Regions from separate parts of the Streptomyces sp. NPDC049627 genome, predicted to be linked through region 3. Evidence: riboswitches for the same ligand, from Rfam matches in the RefSeq annotation. Region 3 holds a riboswitch; each other region holds the start of a gene.
What was found. A riboswitch is a leader RNA that binds a small molecule or an ion and turns the genes downstream of it on or off. The one in region 3 is predicted to bind cyclic di-AMP.
Positions count from the first base shown of each region.

Region 1: linked by a shared signal. The riboswitch ahead of ACIBU0_RS05025 (M23 family metallopeptidase) and the one ahead of ACIBU0_RS21295 (NlpC/P60 family protein) in region 3 are both predicted to bind cyclic di-AMP.
Region 2: linked by a shared signal. The riboswitch ahead of ACIBU0_RS20345 (transglycosylase SLT domain-containing protein) and the one ahead of ACIBU0_RS21295 (NlpC/P60 family protein) in region 3 are both predicted to bind cyclic di-AMP.
Region 4: linked by a shared signal. The riboswitch ahead of ACIBU0_RS14005 (M23 family metallopeptidase) and the one ahead of ACIBU0_RS21295 (NlpC/P60 family protein) in region 3 are both predicted to bind cyclic di-AMP.

Region 1 covers NZ_JBITLW010000002.1:18,081-22,533, forward strand. Annotated here, with positions in the region: gene ACIBU0_RS05010 (MFS transporter) at 1-440, shown strand, start outside; gene lhgO (L-2-hydroxyglutarate oxidase) at 628-1,836, shown strand; tRNA gene ACIBU0_RS05020 (tRNA-Met) at 1,990-2,063, shown strand; cyclic di-AMP (ydaO/yuaA leader) riboswitch at 2,362-2,519, shown strand; gene ACIBU0_RS05025 (M23 family metallopeptidase) at 2,531-3,556, shown strand; gene ACIBU0_RS05030 (aldo/keto reductase) at 3,720-4,453, shown strand, end outside.
Region 2 covers NZ_JBITLW010000007.1:160,447-164,899, forward strand. Annotated here, with positions in the region: gene ACIBU0_RS20340 (HAD family hydrolase) at 45-875, shown strand; gene ACIBU0_RS20345 (transglycosylase SLT domain-containing protein) at 936-1,667, opposite strand; cyclic di-AMP (ydaO/yuaA leader) riboswitch at 1,673-1,856, opposite strand; gene ACIBU0_RS20350 (polyprenyl synthetase family protein) at 2,842-3,852, shown strand; gene ACIBU0_RS20355 (CHRD domain-containing protein) at 4,161-4,453, shown strand, end outside.
Region 3 covers NZ_JBITLW010000007.1:355,036-359,488, reverse strand. Annotated here, with positions in the region: gene pcrA (DNA helicase PcrA) at 1-1,532, opposite strand, end outside; cyclic di-AMP (ydaO/yuaA leader) riboswitch at 1,903-2,069, shown strand; gene ACIBU0_RS21295 (NlpC/P60 family protein) at 2,078-3,241, shown strand; gene ACIBU0_RS21290 (hypothetical protein) at 3,377-3,730, opposite strand; gene ACIBU0_RS21285 (NlpC/P60 family protein) at 4,190-4,453, shown strand, end outside.
Region 4 covers NZ_JBITLW010000004.1:496,732-501,184, forward strand. Annotated here, with positions in the region: gene ACIBU0_RS13990 (GNAT family N-acetyltransferase) at 1-663, opposite strand, end outside; gene ACIBU0_RS13995 (HPr family phosphocarrier protein) at 842-1,123, shown strand; gene ACIBU0_RS14000 (GntR family transcriptional regulator) at 1,292-1,987, opposite strand; gene ACIBU0_RS14005 (M23 family metallopeptidase) at 2,210-3,007, opposite strand; cyclic di-AMP (ydaO/yuaA leader) riboswitch at 3,020-3,185, opposite strand; gene ACIBU0_RS14010 (M16 family metallopeptidase) at 3,397-4,453, opposite strand, start outside.

The DNA.
Region 1 (4,453 bases), on a different contig from region 3:
CACAGGCGGCAGGAGCGGCGCTGAAGGCGGCGGAGGGCTGGCTCGAACGGTCCAGGGAGGGCGACAACGATCCCTCCTGGCTCGGGTTCTACTCCTACGACCGCTTCGCCGCCGACGCCGCGGAGTGCTACCGGGACCTGAAGGCACCGCGCCAGGTACGGCGGTTCACCGAGCAGGCCCTGTCCAAGCCGACGGAGGAGTTCGTACGCTCGCACGGGCTGCGGCTCGTCGTCTCGGCGGTCGCCGAGCTCGAGTCGGGCAATCTCGATGCGGCGTGCGAGCAGGGCGTACGGGCGGTGGAGGTCGCGGGGCGCATATCGTCGGCTCGCACCACCGAGTATGTGAAGGATCTTCTGCATCGGCTGGAGCCGTATGGGGATGAGCCGCGGGTGGTGGAGTTGCGGGAGCGCGCTCGGCCGCTGCTGATGGCTCCGGCGTAGCGCTCCGCTTCGGGGGCAGGGTGCCTTCGCGTCCGCCTGGTGCTGTGGATCGGCGGCTGCCGGCAGCCTGTGGCTTGTCGCGCAGTTCCTCGCGCCCCTTCAAGGCGTGGCAGTCCCCCTGGTTTGAACGCGTTGTCAGTGGCGCAGTGCACTATCGAAGCCGGAGGTGGTGCAGGTGGCAGGGCAGGTGCGGTCTGTCGGCTACGACTGTGATGTGCTCGTGATCGGCGGGGGGATCGTCGGGCTGTCCACGGCGTATGCGATCACGCGTGCCACGCCGGGGACGCGGGTGACCGTGCTGGAGAAGGAGCCGGGGCCCGCCCGGCACCAGACGGGGCGCAACAGCGGAGTCATCCACAGCGGGATCTATTACCGGCCGGGGTCGCTGAAGGCACGGTACGCGGTGCGGGGCGCCGCCGAGATGGTCAAGTTCTGCGCGGAGTACGGCGTCGCGCACGCCGTCACCGGCAAGCTGATCGTCGCGACGGAGCGCGATGAGCTGCCACGGCTGCACGCGCTGGTGCAGCGCGGCCGGGAGAACGGGATTCCGGTACGGGAGCTGGGCGCCACGCAGATCGCGGAGTACGAGCCCGAGGTGCGGGGTCTCGCGGCCATACACGTCGGGACGACGGGCGTGTGCGACTTCGTCGGCGTCGCCCGGCAGCTGGCCGAGGCGTCGGGGGCGGAGATCCGGTACGGCGCGGAGGTCGAGCGGATCGACCGGCGGGCGGAGCTGGGGGTCGCCGTACGGACCACGCGCGGGGACGTGGTGCGGGGGCGGGTGCTGGTGAACTGCGCCGGGCTGTACTGCGACGAGGTGGCCCGGTTGACGGGGGACGAGCCAGGCGTGCGGATCGTGCCGTTCCGGGGCGAGTACTACTCGCTGGCGCGGCCCGGGCTGGTGCGGGGGCTGGTGTATCCGGTGCCGGATCCGGCGTTCCCGTTCCTCGGGGTGCATCTCACGCGCGGGATCGACGGGGATGTGCACATCGGACCCAACGCGGTGCCTGCGCTGGCCCGGGAGGGGTACCGGTGGGGTGTCGTACGGCCGCGGGAGGTCGGCACGACCGTGGCCTGGCCCGGGGTGTGGCGGATGGCGGCGCAGCACTGGCGGTACGGGGCCGGGGAGCTGCGGCGGTCGGTGTCCAAGGGGGCCTTCACGGAGGCGGTGCGGAGGTTGTTGCCCGCGGTGACGTCCGATGATCTGGTGCCTGCGGCGGCGGGGGTGCGGGCGCAGGCGGTGTTGCGGGACGGGTCGCTGGTGGACGACTTCCTGATCAGGGAGGGGGCGCGGGCGGTGCATGTGCTGAATGCGCCGAGTCCGGCGGCCACGGCTTCTCTGCCGATCGGGCGGGAGGTGGCTCGGCGGGCGCTGGCGGTGCTGGAGGCGGCTTGAGCGGGGTGCTCCGAGGGTGCCGGGAAACGCCGGACGGGCTGGGATGCCCGGGCCGGCGTCGAGGAGTGGAGTGCCCTGCAGTGCTGGTCAGAGGCCGGCCGGAGAAAGCCGTGTGCTTCTGGTCCTGCGGATGGCGTACTATGGAGTCACCGACGCGGGGTGGAGCAGCTCGGTAGCTCGCTGGGCTCATAACCCAGAGGTCGCAGGTTCAAATCCTGTCCCCGCTACTGAAGGCTCAGGGCCGGAACTGATCAGTTCAGTTCCGGCCCTGAGTGTTTTCCCCTCACCGCGGACCTTGTCACCAACGGTGATCGGGCGACCGCCCTCCGCATAACAACTGACATACCGTCAATACCTGTGCGCTCCCTGAGGCCCGGCCAACTCGCCCGATTTAGGCCGCTCATGACCCCTAAGTCCCGTCGAAAATAGTTAATGATCAAGCGGAACAGCTTGGAATCCGCACCTCGCGTCTATTAACGTTCGATAACGCAGCGCGGTCGTCCCAGCCGTCACAAGAGGCGGCTCCGTGCGCACGCGCCGAATCCCGCAAGGGAGCCGGGGAACCACCACCCTGGGGTGAATCGCGCGGATTCCGCCGTGAAGTCACGGACGGTATACGCGCGTAGGAGACCTTCCTGCTCCGAACCCGTCAGCTAACCCGGTAGGCGAGAAGGAAGGAAAGGAGTACGCCCACGTGGCGTCCAACAGGCCTGCTACGCAAGCCCCGTTCGTGCCGAGCCAGCGCAGCACCGACACCTTCGGCTACGACCGCTACCGCACCGACGAGGGCCCGTACGAGGAGTGGAACCCCACCGCGGAGTCCATTCGTCCGGTACGCGGCAGGCATCGCGTCGCCAAGCAGCGCGGCGGGGGACTCGCGCGCAGCTCCACGGTTCTCGGCGTCGGTGTCATAGCCGCCGTCGGCGCGGGCGGCATGGCCAGCGCGCAGAGCGGCAAGCCGCCGGTCGCCATCTCCATCCCCGACCTGCCCCTGATCTCCGACGACTCCTCCGCCCCCGAGGACACCGCGAGCGCGCTGAGCACCATGGGCGGCGAGGCGACCGAGGAGACCACCCAGGGCACGAGCGACGCCGGTGAGGCGCTGCGGGCCCGGATCATCGCCCAGGTCGAGCAGCAGCAGGACCAGATCGAGAACAAGGCCGCCGCCGAGGCGATCGCCGCCGCCGAGAAGGAGGCCTCCGCCGCGGCCGCCAAGGCGGAGAAGGAGGCGGAGGCCAAGGCCGCCGCCGCGAAGGCCGAGGCCGAGGAGGAGGCCCGCAAGAAGGCCGAGGCCGAGCGTCTCGCCGAGCTGGCCAAGCAGTACACGCTGCCGACCTCCTCGTACACCATCACCTCGACCTTCGGTCAGGCCGGCGCCTACTGGTCCTCCGGCTACCACACCGGCCTCGACTTCGCCGCCCCCACCGGCACGCTGATCAAGGCGATCCACTCCGGCACGGTCACCTTCGCCGGCTGGGACGGCTCGTACGGCTACAAGACGGAGATCACCCTCGACGACGGCACCGAGCTCTGGTTCGCGCACCAGTCGTCGATCAGCGTCAGCGTGGGCCAGAAGGTCAACACGGGCGACGTCATCGGCCGCGTCGGCGCCACCGGCAACGTGACCGGCGCCCACCTCCACCTCGAGGTGCACCCCGACGGGAACGCGAACGGCATCGACCCGATGGCGTGGCTGCAGAGCAAGGGCCTCACGCCCTGAGGTTCTCCCGCTTCTGACACCCCGGCCCTGATCCACCGGCGGTCCTGACGCCTACCCCCCACGTCAGGGCTGCCGGTTTCCGGATCGCCGGGGTCCGCTTGTTTACGGGAAATTTGCGGGCGTGCCGGAAGACCGGCCTCCGTCAAGGGCGTTGATGCCGAGCATGACTTCTCTTCGCAAGCTCGGCTCCTCCGACCTCGAGGTCTCCCCGCTCGCCCTCGGCGGCAACGTCTTCGGCTGGACCGCCGACGAGGCCCAGTCCTTCGCCGTCCTCGACGCCTACACGGCGGCGGGCGGCAACTTCATCGACACGGCCGACTCGTACTCGGCGTGGGCCGAGGGCAACGTGGGCGGCGAGTCCGAGACGATCATCGGCAAGTGGGTGCGGGCACGCGGCAACCGGGACGACGTCCTCATCGCCACGAAGGTCAGCCAGCACCCAGACTTCCAGGGCCTGACCGCGGCCAACATCAAGGCCGCCGCCGACGCCTCCCTGCGCCGCCTCGGCACCGACCGCATCGACCTCTACTACACCCACTTCGACAAGCCTGAAGTCCCGGTCGAGGAGATCATCGGCGCCCTGGACGAGCTGGTGAAGGCGGGCAAGGTACGGCACATCGCCGCCTCCAACATCTCCCCCGAGCGGCTGCGGGCGTCCCTGGACATCTCCGACCGTGAGGGCCTCGCCCGGTACGTGGCCCTGCAGCCCCACTACAACCTGGTCTCCCGCGACACCTACGAGGGCGAACTCCAGGACCTCGCCGAGCGGGAAGGCCTCGCGGCGGTCCCGTACTACGCCCTGGCGTCCGGCTTCCTCACGGGCAAGTACCGCGCCGGTACGACGGTGGGGAGCCCGCGCGCCCAGGGCGCCGGCAGGTACCTGGAGACGGAGCGGGG
Region 2 (4,453 bases), 190 kb from region 3:
GTTCGCGTCGAGTCGATGGGGCGTCCTGTCCGTATTCTCTGATCATGGCCGCACCTATCGCATATTCACTCATCGCCACTGACCTGGACGGGACGCTGCTCCGAGGCGACGACACGCTCTCGGACCGGTCCATCGACGCACTCGCGCTGGTGGCGGCGGCCGGTGCCCAGCACCTCGTCGTGACGGGGCGGCCGGCACCCAGAGTGCGGCCGCTCCTCGACGAACTGGGCAGCGGGGGGCTCGCGGTGTGCGGACAGGGCGCGCAGTTGTACGACGCCGGCGCGGACGGTCTGCTGTGGTCCGTCACCCTGGACCGGGAGTTGGCGGAGACCGCGCTCGGCAAGATCGAGGCAGAGGTCGGGCAGGTGTACGCGGCCGTCGACCAGGACGGTGTCGACGGGCTCACGCTCATCGAGCCCGGGTACCTGATGCCCCACCCCACCCTGCCCGCCGTACGTGTCCGGCACCGCGACGACCTGTGGTGCGAGCCGATCAGCAAGGTACTGCTGCGTCATCCCAGCCTGTCGGACGACGAGTTGGCGGCGACGGCGCGTTCGGTGGTCGGCTCCCTCGCCACCGTCACCATGTCGGGGCCCGGGACCGTCGAACTCCAGCCATGCGGCATCACCAAGGCGACCGGTCTCGCGCTCGCCGCCGAACATCTCGGTCTCGGCCCGCAGGAGACCATCGCCTTCGGTGACATGCCCAACGACATCCCCATGTTCGACTGGGCCGCCCGCGGGGTCGCCATGGCCAACGCCCATCCCGAACTCAAGGCGGTCGCCGACGAGATCACCCTGTCGAACGAGGACGACGGCATCGCCGTCGTCCTCGAGAGACTGTTCATGGGCAGTATGGCCGATTTCGGCCACTAAGGGCCTTTTGGACGGAAAGGCTGGTTCTTCGGGTACTTGGGCTGTTGGCCCGATGTCGGCCTAGTAGGGGCCGTTCACGTTGTCGATCGAGCCGTACCGCGCGGCCGCGTAGTTGCAAGCGGCCACGATGTTCGCGACCGGGTCGAACGGGTCGTACACCGTGCCCGGTACGTGGTAGGCGGCGAACGTCGGGTCGATGACCTGCAGGAGGCCCTTGGACGGAGTGCCCGCGGCGGCGTTGGAGTCCCAGCCGTTCATGGCGGTGGGGTTGCCGGACGACTCGCGCATGACATTGCGGTAAATACCGTCGTAAGACCCGGGAATTCCGTTCTGGGACATGATGTCCAGTGCGTTACGGATCCAGCCGTCCAGGTTGTTCGGGTACGTCTTCACGGAGGACTGGGTGGCGTGGGCCACGGACGACTTCTTGACGGGCGCGGAAGCCTTGCCGGCCGTCGTGCTCGCCTTCTTCGTCGCCCGGACCTTCAGGTCGAGGCCCGGGTGGATCAACCGGGGGTTGTCGCCGACGGCCTTGCGGTTGTCCTTGTAGAGCTGTCGCCAGCCGCCCTGTGCGTCGTAGCGGTCCGCGATCCCGTAGAGCGAGTCGCCCTTCTTCGTGGTGTACGTGATGGAGCCGGTCTTCGCCACGGCGGGGGCCTGGGCGGGCTCTGCGGCGCCCGCGGTGGTCGCGCTCAGGAGCGGGAGGGCGAGAGCGGCGGTGCCGGTTCCGGCGGCGACGACGTGTCGGGTGAGCGGGTTGGTGCGGGGGCGGCGGTGCTTGCCTCGGGCCATGGCGCTGTTCCTCTCCGACGCCTGCGAGGTGAGCTGTCGGGTTCGGGCGGGAGATGCCCGGCCGCGCCGCCCTGCGGCAGCGCGACTTCACCCCGAGCCGCGCCGGTGCGCCATCAAGGCGGCCGGTTCGGCGACTTACCTGGGTCCCCCGCTCCTGCCGTGCGTGTGTGAGTGCGTCGGTGGATGACTCGGGCGGCGGCAGGATTCGGCGTCCGCCCGGCTGAGCGGGAACGTATGCGAGAGCACATGCCCGGAACAAGTGCCAACGTCGCCTGTCGTGCCGGTTGACCATGGTCTGGTGGGTATGGGGTGCTTGATCCTTTGCGGTTGCCAAGACTCAACTTGCGTTTGAGGTAAGGGGAGACGGGATGTGCCACGTGGGAGGCGTGGGGGTGGTCGCGTGACTCAACTCACTTGCATCCACAAGAGTGGCAAATCGGGCAATGAGTCCAACTCGCCGTTAAATGGCTGTCCGTAGAGTCCGTTTCTCCCGTGTGGGGCGGAAAGGCTCCTCTTTGTGTCGCTTGCGGGTCACCCCGCCCGGGAGTGCCCAACGCCCCCGCGTTCTCGCTCACTTCGAAGGCGAAGTGCGTCGATGGCGCATGTCGGCCGCGAAGGATGGAACCTCTCGCGGAGTGCGCGTCGTTGTCATGGTGATCGTCCGTGGCGCCGGCTACCGGCCGCGGTCATCGCGGTCATCGCGGTGATCGCAGTGATCGTGGTGATCGCGGTGAGTGGCTCGAGTGTGAGGGGTGCGGTCTGGTGAGGTGGCGAGGCCGCATCGGAAGGGGACTACGGCTGGCCGTCGCGGCTCCTGGTGGCATGCCCATGTCGCCCGAACGGGTGTGTCCGCGAGATGTGGCTGGAGGGTGCGGGCGAGCGTGCCTCTGGGCCGGTCGGGGGAGGTGCGGATGTCGCGGGGCGGAGGGTCGCTGCCTGGCTCGATGATGACGTCGAGTCGGGATACAGGCGGGTACTTCCCTATAAGTCGATGGATGTCCGGCCTTATCAGGTGATCAAAAACATACCGGTCGTGATCCGATACCGCCCGTGGTGGACGGGTGGGCGGCATCGGTGATCGAAACGTGACCGGATACGCTGACTTGAGTGATGGCAGCGACCTATCGACAAACCGTGTAACCGCCAGTAGACACCAGCAGACAGGAGACCCCTCGTGACCGTCGTCGGGCCGTTCGGGCTGAGCGTGCGGGACCAGGCTCTGGAAGCCGATGTCCAGGCCGGATTGGCGGCTGTCGAGGAGGGATTGCTCGAAGCCACCAAGAGTGAGGTCCCCTTCATCACCGAGGCCGCCCAGCACCTGGTGCGAGCGGGCGGAAAGCGGTTCCGGCCGTTGCTCGTGATGCTCGCGGCCCAGTTCGGGGACCCGTATGCGCCGGGGGTCGTGCCGTCGGCGGTGGTGGTGGAGCTGACCCATCTGGCGACGCTGTACCACGACGACGTGATGGACGAGGCTGCGGTGCGGCGCGGTGTCGAGAGCGCCAACGCCCGCTGGGGTAACTCGGTCGCCGTCCTGACCGGGGATTTCCTCTTCGCGCGGGCCTCGCACATCCTCGCCGACCTCGGGCCGGAGGCGGTGCGGGTGCAGGCCGAGGCGTTCGAGCGGCTGGTCACCGGGCAGATCCTGGAGACGGCGGGACCGCAGGACGGGCGGGATCCCGTGGAGCACTACCTGGACGTGCTGAGCGGGAAGACCGGGTCGCTGGTGGCGGTGTCGTGCCGGTTCGGGGCGATGATGTCGGGCGCCGACGAGACGGTGGTCGATGTGCTGACCCAGTACGGGGAGCGGCTCGGGGTGGCCTTCCAGCTGGCGGATGACGTGCTGGACATCGCGAGTGACTCCCATGAGTCCGGGAAGACGCCGGGGACGGATCTCCGGGAGGGCATTCCTACGCTGCCGGTGCTGCGGTTGCGGGAGCGGGCCGAGCGGTTGGGGCTGGCGGAGGATGCCGCGCTGTGCGAGCTGCTGGACTCGGATCTGAGCGATGACGCGCGGCATGCGGAGGCGTTGGCTGCGTTGCGGGTGCATCCGGCGTTGGAGCAGGCTCGGCGGGACACGGTGCGGTATGCGGAGGATGCGCGGGCTGCGTTGGCGCCGTTGGCGGACATCGGTGCCAAGGCTGCGTTGATGGAGTTGTGCGACGCCGTGGTGCATCGGGCCGGGTGAGGGGGTTCGCCCCCGCCGCCCCTACCCGTCCCATCCTTGAAGGGGCTCCGCCCCTTCGACCCCGCCAGGGGGCTGCTGCCCCCTGGACCCCCGCTTCGGCCCCGAACGGGCCTCGTCCTCAAACGCCGGACGGGCTGAAAGACGTGGACCGGCGCCGAGAAGCGGAGCCTCCTACGCGTCTAAGCGTGGCATGTGATGCGCATCACAAGACTGGACTGAGTCCAAACTGAGATCGTCTCCGTATTCATGCCCAGAAGCTGACGCAGGGGGCGTCAGCTGCACTACGGGGAGACAACAGCATCATGGGCATGAAAACGACGTTTTCGAAGCGCCGTACGAGCCTGATCGTCACCGCTGTCGCGGTGGCCGCCGCCAGTGGGGTTGCCGCTGCGGTGATTCCTGCCTTTGCCGCCGGAGGCGACCGCGCTGACCACGCGGGTCATGCCGGAGGCGACGCGCAGGGGATCGTCAGCCGGAGTGGGGCCGCCAGTGGTGGGACCGTCAGTGGCGGCACCGAGGGAACCCTCCTCGCCGCAAGCCTTCGCGGAGCGAACGAGGTGCCCGTCACGGGTGGGCCCGCCGTGGGCGACAAGGACGGGGC
Region 3 (4,453 bases):
TGGGACAGGGCGTCGATCATCGCCTCGGCGCGCTCGCCGATGCCCCGCTTGGGGACGTTGAGGATCCGTCGCAGCGGCACCGAGTCCTCCGGGTTGGCCAGCACCCGCAGGTACGCCAGGACGTCCCGGACCTCCTTGCGCTCGTAGAAGCGGACGCCGCCGACGACCTTGTAGGGCAGGCCGACGCGGATGAAGACCTCTTCGAAGACACGGGACTGGGCGTTCGTCCGGTAGAAGACGGCGACGTCCCCGGCCTTCGCCTCGCCCGCGTCCGTGAGGCGGTCTATCTCGTCGGCGACGAACTGGGCCTCGTCGTGCTCGGTGTCCGCGACATAGCCGGTGATCCGCGCGCCCGCGCCCGCGTTGGTCCACAGGTTCTTGGGCCGGCGGGACTCGTTGCGCTCGATGACCGCGTTGGCGGCGGACAGGATCGTCTGCGTCGAGCGGTAGTTCTGCTCCAGCAGAATCGTCGTCGCGTCCGGGTAGTCCTCCTCGAACTGGAGGATGTTGCGGATGGTGGCGCCCCGGAAGGCGTAGATCGACTGGTCGGCGTCACCCACGACGCACAGCTCGGCGGGCGGGATGTCGTATTCGCTCGGCGGCACGTCCACGGGGTGCTCGCTGGTGCCGACGAGCTCGCGCACGAGCGCGTACTGGGCGTGGTTGGTGTCCTGGTACTCGTCGACCAGGACGTGCCGGAAGCGGCGGCGGTAGTGCTCGGCGACGTCCGGGAACGCGCGCAACAGATTGACCGTCGTCATGATCAGGTCGTCGAAGTCGAGGGCGTTCGCCTCGCGCAGCCGCGACTGGTACAGGGCGTAGGCCTGGGCGAGGGTCTTCTCGAAGCCGTCGCTCGCCTGTGCCGCGAAGTCCTCCTCGTCGATCAGCTCGTTCTTCAGGTTGCTGATCTTGGCGCTGAAGGACTTGGGCGGGAACCGCTTCGGATCAAGATCCAGATCCCGGCACACCAGCGCCATCAGCCGCTTGCTGTCGGCGGCGTCGTAGATCGAGAACGACGACGTGAACCCGAGCTTCTTGCTCTCTCTGCGCAGGATGCGCACGCACGCGCTGTGGAAGGTCATCACCCACATCGCGTTCGCGCGCGGCCCGACGAGCTGCTCGACGCGCTCCTTCATCTCGCCCGCGGCCTTGTTGGTGAAGGTGATCGCGAGGATCTGCCCGGGGTGCACATTCCGCTCGGCCAGCAGATGGGCGATGCGGTGGGTGAGCACCCGCGTCTTACCGGACCCCGCACCGGCCACGATGAGCAGCGGGCTGCCGGAGTGGACGACGGCGGCGCGCTGGTTGTCGTTCAGCCCCTCCAGGAGCGCGGCCGCGTCGATGACCGGGCGCGGGGCGCCGTCGCGGTAATAGGCGTCCCGGTCCGGAGGCACGTCGAACTTCCCGCCGAACAGATCGTCCGGAACCGGTTCCGGAGCGTGATCGTCCTCGGGCGGCGGCGGAGGTTCCTCCTCGTGGGCCCGTGGGGCCTGGAGGTCCGCCAGGAAGCTGTCGTCAAAGAGGCTGCTCATCGCTCTCCGAGTCTAGGGCGCCCCACTGACAGCCCGCGGCCGCCCTGAGAACATCGCCCGTTTCCGAGCCCGATGATCTTCCGAAACCCGCCCGCCCGACGGAATCTTGCGCTCCGGAATCCTCCGATCACGACCCGTCATCAATATCCAAAGGGGGTGCAATGGGATTAAAAGCGAGCAGGCATCACCAACACCCCATGGATCACAGACCTGCACAAACACGCCGTCACCCACTGTGATCCGCAACCCTCTGACTGAAGGTCACGAAAATGTATCGGGCATATCGAACATCAACCTTCACAGGGGCCACACGAGTTGGCTACCGTGCCGGGCAGGCCGTACGACCCCCACCGGCGAACGTCGCCGGGCCGCACGGCCTCCGCCGAGTCCGGTACGCCACTGCGACCGGAGCCGGGGACCCACCGAACCTGGGGTGAATCGGCCGGACTTCCCTCCCGGGACCGGCCGTAGGGCAACCCTTCCGAACCACCCGCCCGAACCCGACAGCTAACTCGGTAGGCGGAGCACGGAAGGAGTCGCCTCCCTTGGCGTCGCACCGCAAGTCGCGTCCCGCAGGGACACGCGTAGCAGGCATACGGACCCCCGCCCTCGCCACGGCGGCCCTCACCTCCGTGGCCCTGCTGTCCCAGACGGCCAACGCGAGCCCCTCGGCGGACGACAAGCCGAGCCTCGAAGAGGTCGAGAAGAAGGTCGACGACCTCTACCGCCAGGCGGAGTCGGCGACCGAGAAGTACAACGCGGCCAAGGAGAAGACCGCGACGCAGCGCCAGCGCGTCGACACCCTCCTGGACGACGTCGCCAAGCGCACCCAGGAGCTCAACGACGCGCGCGAGGAGCTCGGCCGCAACGCCGCAGCCCAGTACCGCACGGGAGCCGCCGCCCCCGACACCGCGACCTTCCTCCTGGCGGACAGCCCGCAGGACTACTTCGACCAGACCCAGCTGATGGACCGCATGACCGGCCGTCAGAAGGACGCGGTCGACGATTACTTCACGCAGCAGTCCGCGACGATGAAGAAGCGTCAGGAGGCCACCAAGAGCCTCGAGACGCTCACCGAGTCGCAGAACGACCTGCAGCAGGCCAAGTCCGCGGTCCAGCAGAAGCTCTCCGACGCCCGGGAACTCCTCTCGAAGCTGACGGCGGAGGAAAAGGCACGCCTCGCCGCGATCGAGAAGCGCAAGCAGGAGGAAGCCGCACGCAAGGCCGCGGAGCTGGCCCGCCAGCAGGAGGCGGAGCGCCAGCGCCAGGAGGCCGCACAGCAGCAGGCGAGCACCGAGCAGCCGTCCGACTCGAGCACCTCGGACTCATCCGCGACGGACTCCTCGTACGCCACCAAAGCCGAGAAGGCGCTGGCCTTCGCCCGCGCCCAGATGGGCAAGCCGTACGTCTGGGGCGCCACCGGCCCCGACTCCTACGACTGCTCCGGCCTCACCCAGGCCGCCTGGAAGGCCGCCGGCGTGGATCTCCCGCGCACCACCTGGGACCAGGTCAACGCCGGCACGACGGTCTCCCTCGCCAACGCCCAGCCCGGCGACCTGGTCTTCTTCTACGACGACATCAGCCACGTGGGCCTCTACATAGGCAACGGCATGATGATCCACGCCCCTAAGCCCGGCGCGTACGTCCGCGAGGAATCGATCTACTACGACGGAGAGTCGTCGATCCACAGCGTGGTCCGTCCGGCCTGACGCACGCGCGCAGCTGGGGGCGGCGTACGACTTTCACCCGGCGTCGGTGCGGGCCTGCTGGGGGCCCGCACGCCCGCGCATGCGGATCCGGTTCCGACCCCAGAACCAGGCCCGGAACCGCCCCCGAGACCGAAGTCACGTCCAAAGAACAGCGATGAAGACGTTCGCCGCGGTCAGCAGCCCCACGAGCCCGAACAGCCCCTTCTCCACCTTCTCCTCGTCCCGCTTCACATAGACGAGCCCGAGGATCACGATCAGCAGCGCCAGCTTCACACCGATCTTGATGTTGTTGACGGACTGGTCGTCCGCCTGGTTGAGCCCGACGAGGATCACCCCGGTGACCAGCATGGTCACGGCGCCGTGCAACATCGCGGGGACGAACCGGGCGGTGCCCTGACCCATCGCCTTCATCTGCGTGAAGAAACCACCGAGCAGCGCGGCGATACCGATGATGTGCAGGCCGACGAAGAGATGGATGAGTACGTCCATGAAGCCGGAGCCTAATCGGCTGCATATATGCGCCCCATAGCACCCCCCGTTCCCCGTGGCCCCCGAAACCGCCACATCGGTCATCACCCCGCGTCGACCCGACGCCCCCGCTCGGGGATCACGCTCACTTACGGTCATCCCCCGGTCCGCTCCCGGCACTTCCGCACAACGCGTCACCGACCCGACACAGGGAGGTTTAGCGTCCTCCACCAGGTGACCGGCTCCCCACCGCCGCCCGGGCCAGGGGCGGCAGTCGGACACCACCGCCGAGGAAAGTCCGGCGGCGGCCCGCTCCCCCTGTGTGGGCCGCCGCCGGACGCGTAGCCCGCCCCGGGGCGGTCGTACGTCCGCTCCCCCCAGGCGCTCATGCGCCCGCCGTTCTCCCGGGGCGGTGATACGCCCCCCGCTCCGGCAGGCGTGACGGGACCGGGCGGTCGTAGGAAAGGACGTGCAGTCCACGTGGCAGCGCATCGAAAGCCCCGTCAGCGCTCGGTCGGCGGCCGTACGGCCCGCACGGCATGGACGATCGCCCTGGCGGGCGCGGCGAGCGCAACCGGATTCGACGGGACGGGGCATGCCGAGCCGCAGCCGACACCGGCGCAGGTCAAAGCGAAGGTCGACAAGCTGTACCAGGAGGCGGAGGCCGCCACCGAGAAGTACAACGGCGCGAAGGAGCAGGCGGACGCGGCCGAGCGGCGGATCCGGACCCTGCAGGACGAGGTG
Region 4 (4,453 bases), on a different contig from region 3:
GCCGACGCCGATGACGGCGACGGAGCCGGGCACCAGCAGCCGCTGCACGGACCGCGCCTCGGCGCGCTGCTCGCGCGCGTACTGCACGGCGAGCGAGCGGTCCGTCGGCTCCAGGTCGAACTCCAGGCGTACGACGCCGTCCTCGAAGCTGCGCTTCTGGGTGTACCCGGCGTCCGTGAACACCTTGATCATCTTGGTGTTGGCGGGCAGCACCTCGGCGGCGAAGCGGCGGATGTCGCGCTCGCGGGCGACGGCGGCGATGTGCTCCAGGAGAGCGGAGGCGACACCGCGGCCCTGGTGGGCGTCCTGGACGAGGAAGGCGACCTCCGCCTCGTCGGCGGGTGCCGACGCGGGCGTTCCGTCGGGGCCGATCCGGTCGTAGCGTACGGTTGCGATGAACTCGCCGCCCACCGTGGCCGCGAGTCCCACCCGGTCCACAAAGTCGTGGTGCGTGAAGCGGTGGACGTCCTTCGCGGACAGTCGCGGGTAGGGCGCGAAGAAGCGGTAGTACTTCGACTCGTCCGACACCTGCTCGTAGAAGCTGACCAGACGCTCGGCGTCATCAACGGTGATGGGGCGGATGCGTGCGGTGCCGCCGTCGCGCAGCACCACGTCGGCTTCCCAGTGGGCGGGGTACTCGTGCCGGTCCGAGGCGCTCTGCATGGGGCCCAGAGTACGGCTCGCGTCCGACAACGGCGCGAGGCAGTCTGTGGAGGACGTATGTCGGGTCGAGGCCGCGACCCGACGGCCACTTGAGGAGGGGCGGTTTGTCCCTCCCCGCATGCTTCACGCGTGTGGGAAACTGGTCTAGACAACCCTGAACACCGAAGGGCAGCATCACATGGCTGAGCGCCGCGTCAACGTCGGCTGGGCCGAGGGCCTTCACGCCCGCCCCGCTTCCATCTTCGTCCGGGCCGCCACGGCCGCAGGTATCCCGGTGACGATCGCCAAGGCCGACGGCAACCCCGTCAACGCGGCCTCCATGCTGGCCGTCCTCGGCCTGGGCGCCCAGGGCGGTGAGGAGATCGTCCTCGCCTCCGACGCCGAGGGTGCGGACGCCGCACTCGACCGTCTGGCGAAGCTGGTCTCCGAGGGTCTCGAGGAGCTGCCCGAGACGGTCTGAACGGACCGGTCGGATCTCCGCGGTTAGCGGTGAAGCCGCGTCTGCCTTTCCGGCGGACGCGGCTTCGCTGTTTTCGAGCAGCAGTCACATGAATTCACCGCAGACCCGAAAAAGGGCAGCGGAAATTCCCCGCCGCCGAATATCACCTCTTTGTATACGGCGCCCGTGTTAATGTCGCAGGCTCTGCATGTTTACGGGATGTTGCGAATTCCTCACACGCTCCGCGCGGTCACCGCCCGAGCCGAACCGCAGCCGGTGGGCGGAGATCGCGCGCTCGGTGTGCAGCGCCGTGATCGCCCGGGCGCGCTCGCCGTCGCCGCGCGCCACCGCGTCCACGATCGCGCCGTGCTCGGTCCAGTACTCCACGGGATCGGCCGGCGACTCCACGGCGTACATCCAGGCGATCTTGTGCCGCAGCTGGGTCAGCATCGAGGTCAGGGCGGGGCTGCCGGAGGCCTGGGCCAGCGTCTCGTGGAACCAGCCGCCCAGGGAGCGCAGGTCGTCGCTGTTCCCCCTCCTGGCCCGCTCCTGGCCCAGCCGTACGAGGCCGCGCAGCACCTTCAGATGGGCCTCGGTGCGCCGCTGGGCGGCCCGCGAGGCGCCGAGCGGCTCCAGGAGGCCGCGCATCTCCAGCAGGTCGGAGGCCTCCTGCTCGGTCGGTTCGGCGACGCACGCGCCCGCGTGCCGCCGGGTCACCACGAAGCCCTCCGCCTCCAGGGTGCGCAGGGCCTCCCGCACGGGGACGCGGGAGACGCCGTAGCGGCGTGCGAGGAGTTCCTCGGTGAGCCGGCTGCCGCGCTCGTAGACACCGGCGACGATGTCGTCCCGGATCGCCGTGCATACCGAGTGCGCCGGAATACGCATGACCGACCTCCGCTTTAATCCCCGTGAAACGTCGACGAATGACGTGTGATGAGTGACTCTATGGCAACCGGCCGGAATTTCCGACGGCGGGTCGGAATCCATGGATATTTTTTGGACAGCGGATCGTCTCAGAAACGCCGAAAGCCCCGGCTCGGGGAGGCGGGGCTTCGGGGTTGCGGGGCTTCGTGAGGCGGGGCCCCGGTGAGACGCGGGGTGAGGGTGTCAGACGTTCACGCCGTGCGAGCGGAGATAGGCGACGGGGTCGATGTCGGAGCCGTACTCCGGCGTCGTGCGGGCCTCGAAGTGCAGGTGCGGGCCGGTGACGTTGCCGGTGGCGCCGGACAGGCCGATCTGCTGGCCGGGCGTGACGGTCTGCCCGACCGAGACGCCTATGGACGACAGGTGGCCGTACTGGGTGTACGTGCCGTCGTGCATCTTGATCACGACGTTGTTGCCGTACGCCCCGCCCCAGCCGGCCTCGACGACGGTGCCGGCGCCGACCGCGTGGACGGAGGTGCCGCTGGCGGCGTGGAAGTCGACGCCGGTGTGGCTGCCGGAGGACCAGACGGCGCCGCCGGTCTTGTAGCCGGTGGAGATGTACGAGCCGGCGATCGGGGCGACGTAGGACAGCAGGCGCTTGCGCTCGGCCTCGCGGGCGGCGCGCTCCTTGGCCTCGCGCTCCTTCTTGGCCTTCTCGGCCGCCTTCTTGCGCGCGGCCTCCTGGGCGGCCTTCTTGAGGGCCGCGGCCTCCTTGGCCGCCTGCTCCTGTGCGGCGGCCTGGGCGTCGATCTGGTCGGCGATGGAGTTGTCGACGGTGATGACCGGGATGAGGCCGGTCTGCTCCGCGGCCGGTTCCGCGGCGAGCGCCGGGGCGGCCAGGGTGCCTATGACTCCGGTGGCCGTGAGAGCGGCGACGCCGGCCGCGCGGGCCGTGGTGCGCTCGAACCGGCCGGGCCGGCGGTGCTTCCCGGTGGGACGCTTCTTCTCGGTGAGCTTCCCGGTGGCGCAGGTGAACGCCATGAAGTGGCTGGTCCTTTCCTTCCCTCTCGCCTACCGGGTTAGCTGACGGGTTCGGAGCAGGAAGGTCTCCTACGGACCCCCTCGCGGCTCGCGCGGGCGTCCGATTCACCCCAGGGACTACGGGTGGGTCCCCGGCTCCCCTGGCTCGCGCCGTACGGGGACTCGGCGATGGCTGTCCGGTGCCGCGGGCGCGGCGCACTGCCTGACGGACAGCCCGGAAGACGCTAAGCGGGGCATCTTTCAATCCCCAAACGGATCAGGGCTTTTGTAGCGCATCCCACAGGCAATACAGGCAACCTCTCCCTCAATTCGGGCATAAAGGGGCCCTGGTGACTCTTCCGTCACCAGGGCCCCTGCGTGCGCGTGCCGCTGCGCGGCGCTCGCTTCCTCTACTCGGCTGCCACGACGGTGACTTCGCCGATGCCGAGCGCCTCGACGGGCTCCCGGATCTCGGCCGCGTCACCGACGAGGATCGTCACCAGACGGTCCACCGGGAAGGCGCTCACGGCCGCGGCGGTGGCCTCGACGGTGCCGGTCGCGGCGAGCTGCTGGTACAGCGTCGCCTGGTAGTCGTCGGGCAGGTGCTGCTCGACCTGGTCGGCCAGCGTGTTCGCCACGGAGGCGGCGGTCTCGTACTTCAGCGGTGCCACCCCGACGAGGTTCTGCACGGCGAAGTCCCGCTCGGCGTCGGTGAGCCCGTCGGCGGCGACGCCGCGCAGCACCGTCCACAGGTCCTGCAGTGCGGGACCGGTGTTCGGGGTGTCGACGGAGCCGCTGATGGCGAGCATGGCGGCGCCCGTGCCGTCCGGGGCCGAGCGCAGGACCTGTCCGAATGCGCGCACCCCGTAGGTGTAGCCCTTCTCCTCACGCAGGACCTTGTCCAGACGGGAGGTGAGGGTGCCGCCGAGGCAGTACGTGCCGAGCACCTGCGCGGGCCAGACGCGGTCGTGCCGGTCGGGGCCGACGCGGCCGATCAGCAGCTGCGTCTGGACGGCGCCGGGACGGTCCACGATGACGACGCGGCCGGTGTCGTCGGCGGTCACCGGCGGCACGGGCCGCGGCTCGGCCGCGGAGCCGGTCCAGGCGCCGAGGGTGTCGCCGAGCAGGGCGTCGAGGTCCACGCCGGTGAGGTCGCCGACGACCACGACGGTGGAGGTGGCGGGGCGGACGTGCCGCTCGTAGAAGGCGCGTACGCCCGCGGAGTCGATGTTGCCGACGGTGTCCTCGGTGCCCTGGCGCGGCCGGGACATGCGCGAGGTCGCCGGGAACAGCTCCTTGGAGAGCTCCTTGGCGGCGCGGCGCGAGGGGTTGGCCAGCTCGTGCGGGATCTCGTCGAGCCGGTTGCGCACCAGGCGCTCGACCTCGGCGTCCTCGAACGCGGGCGCCCTGAGGGCGTCGGCGAGCAGGCCGAGTGCCTTGGGCAGGCGGGAGACGGGCACTTCGAGG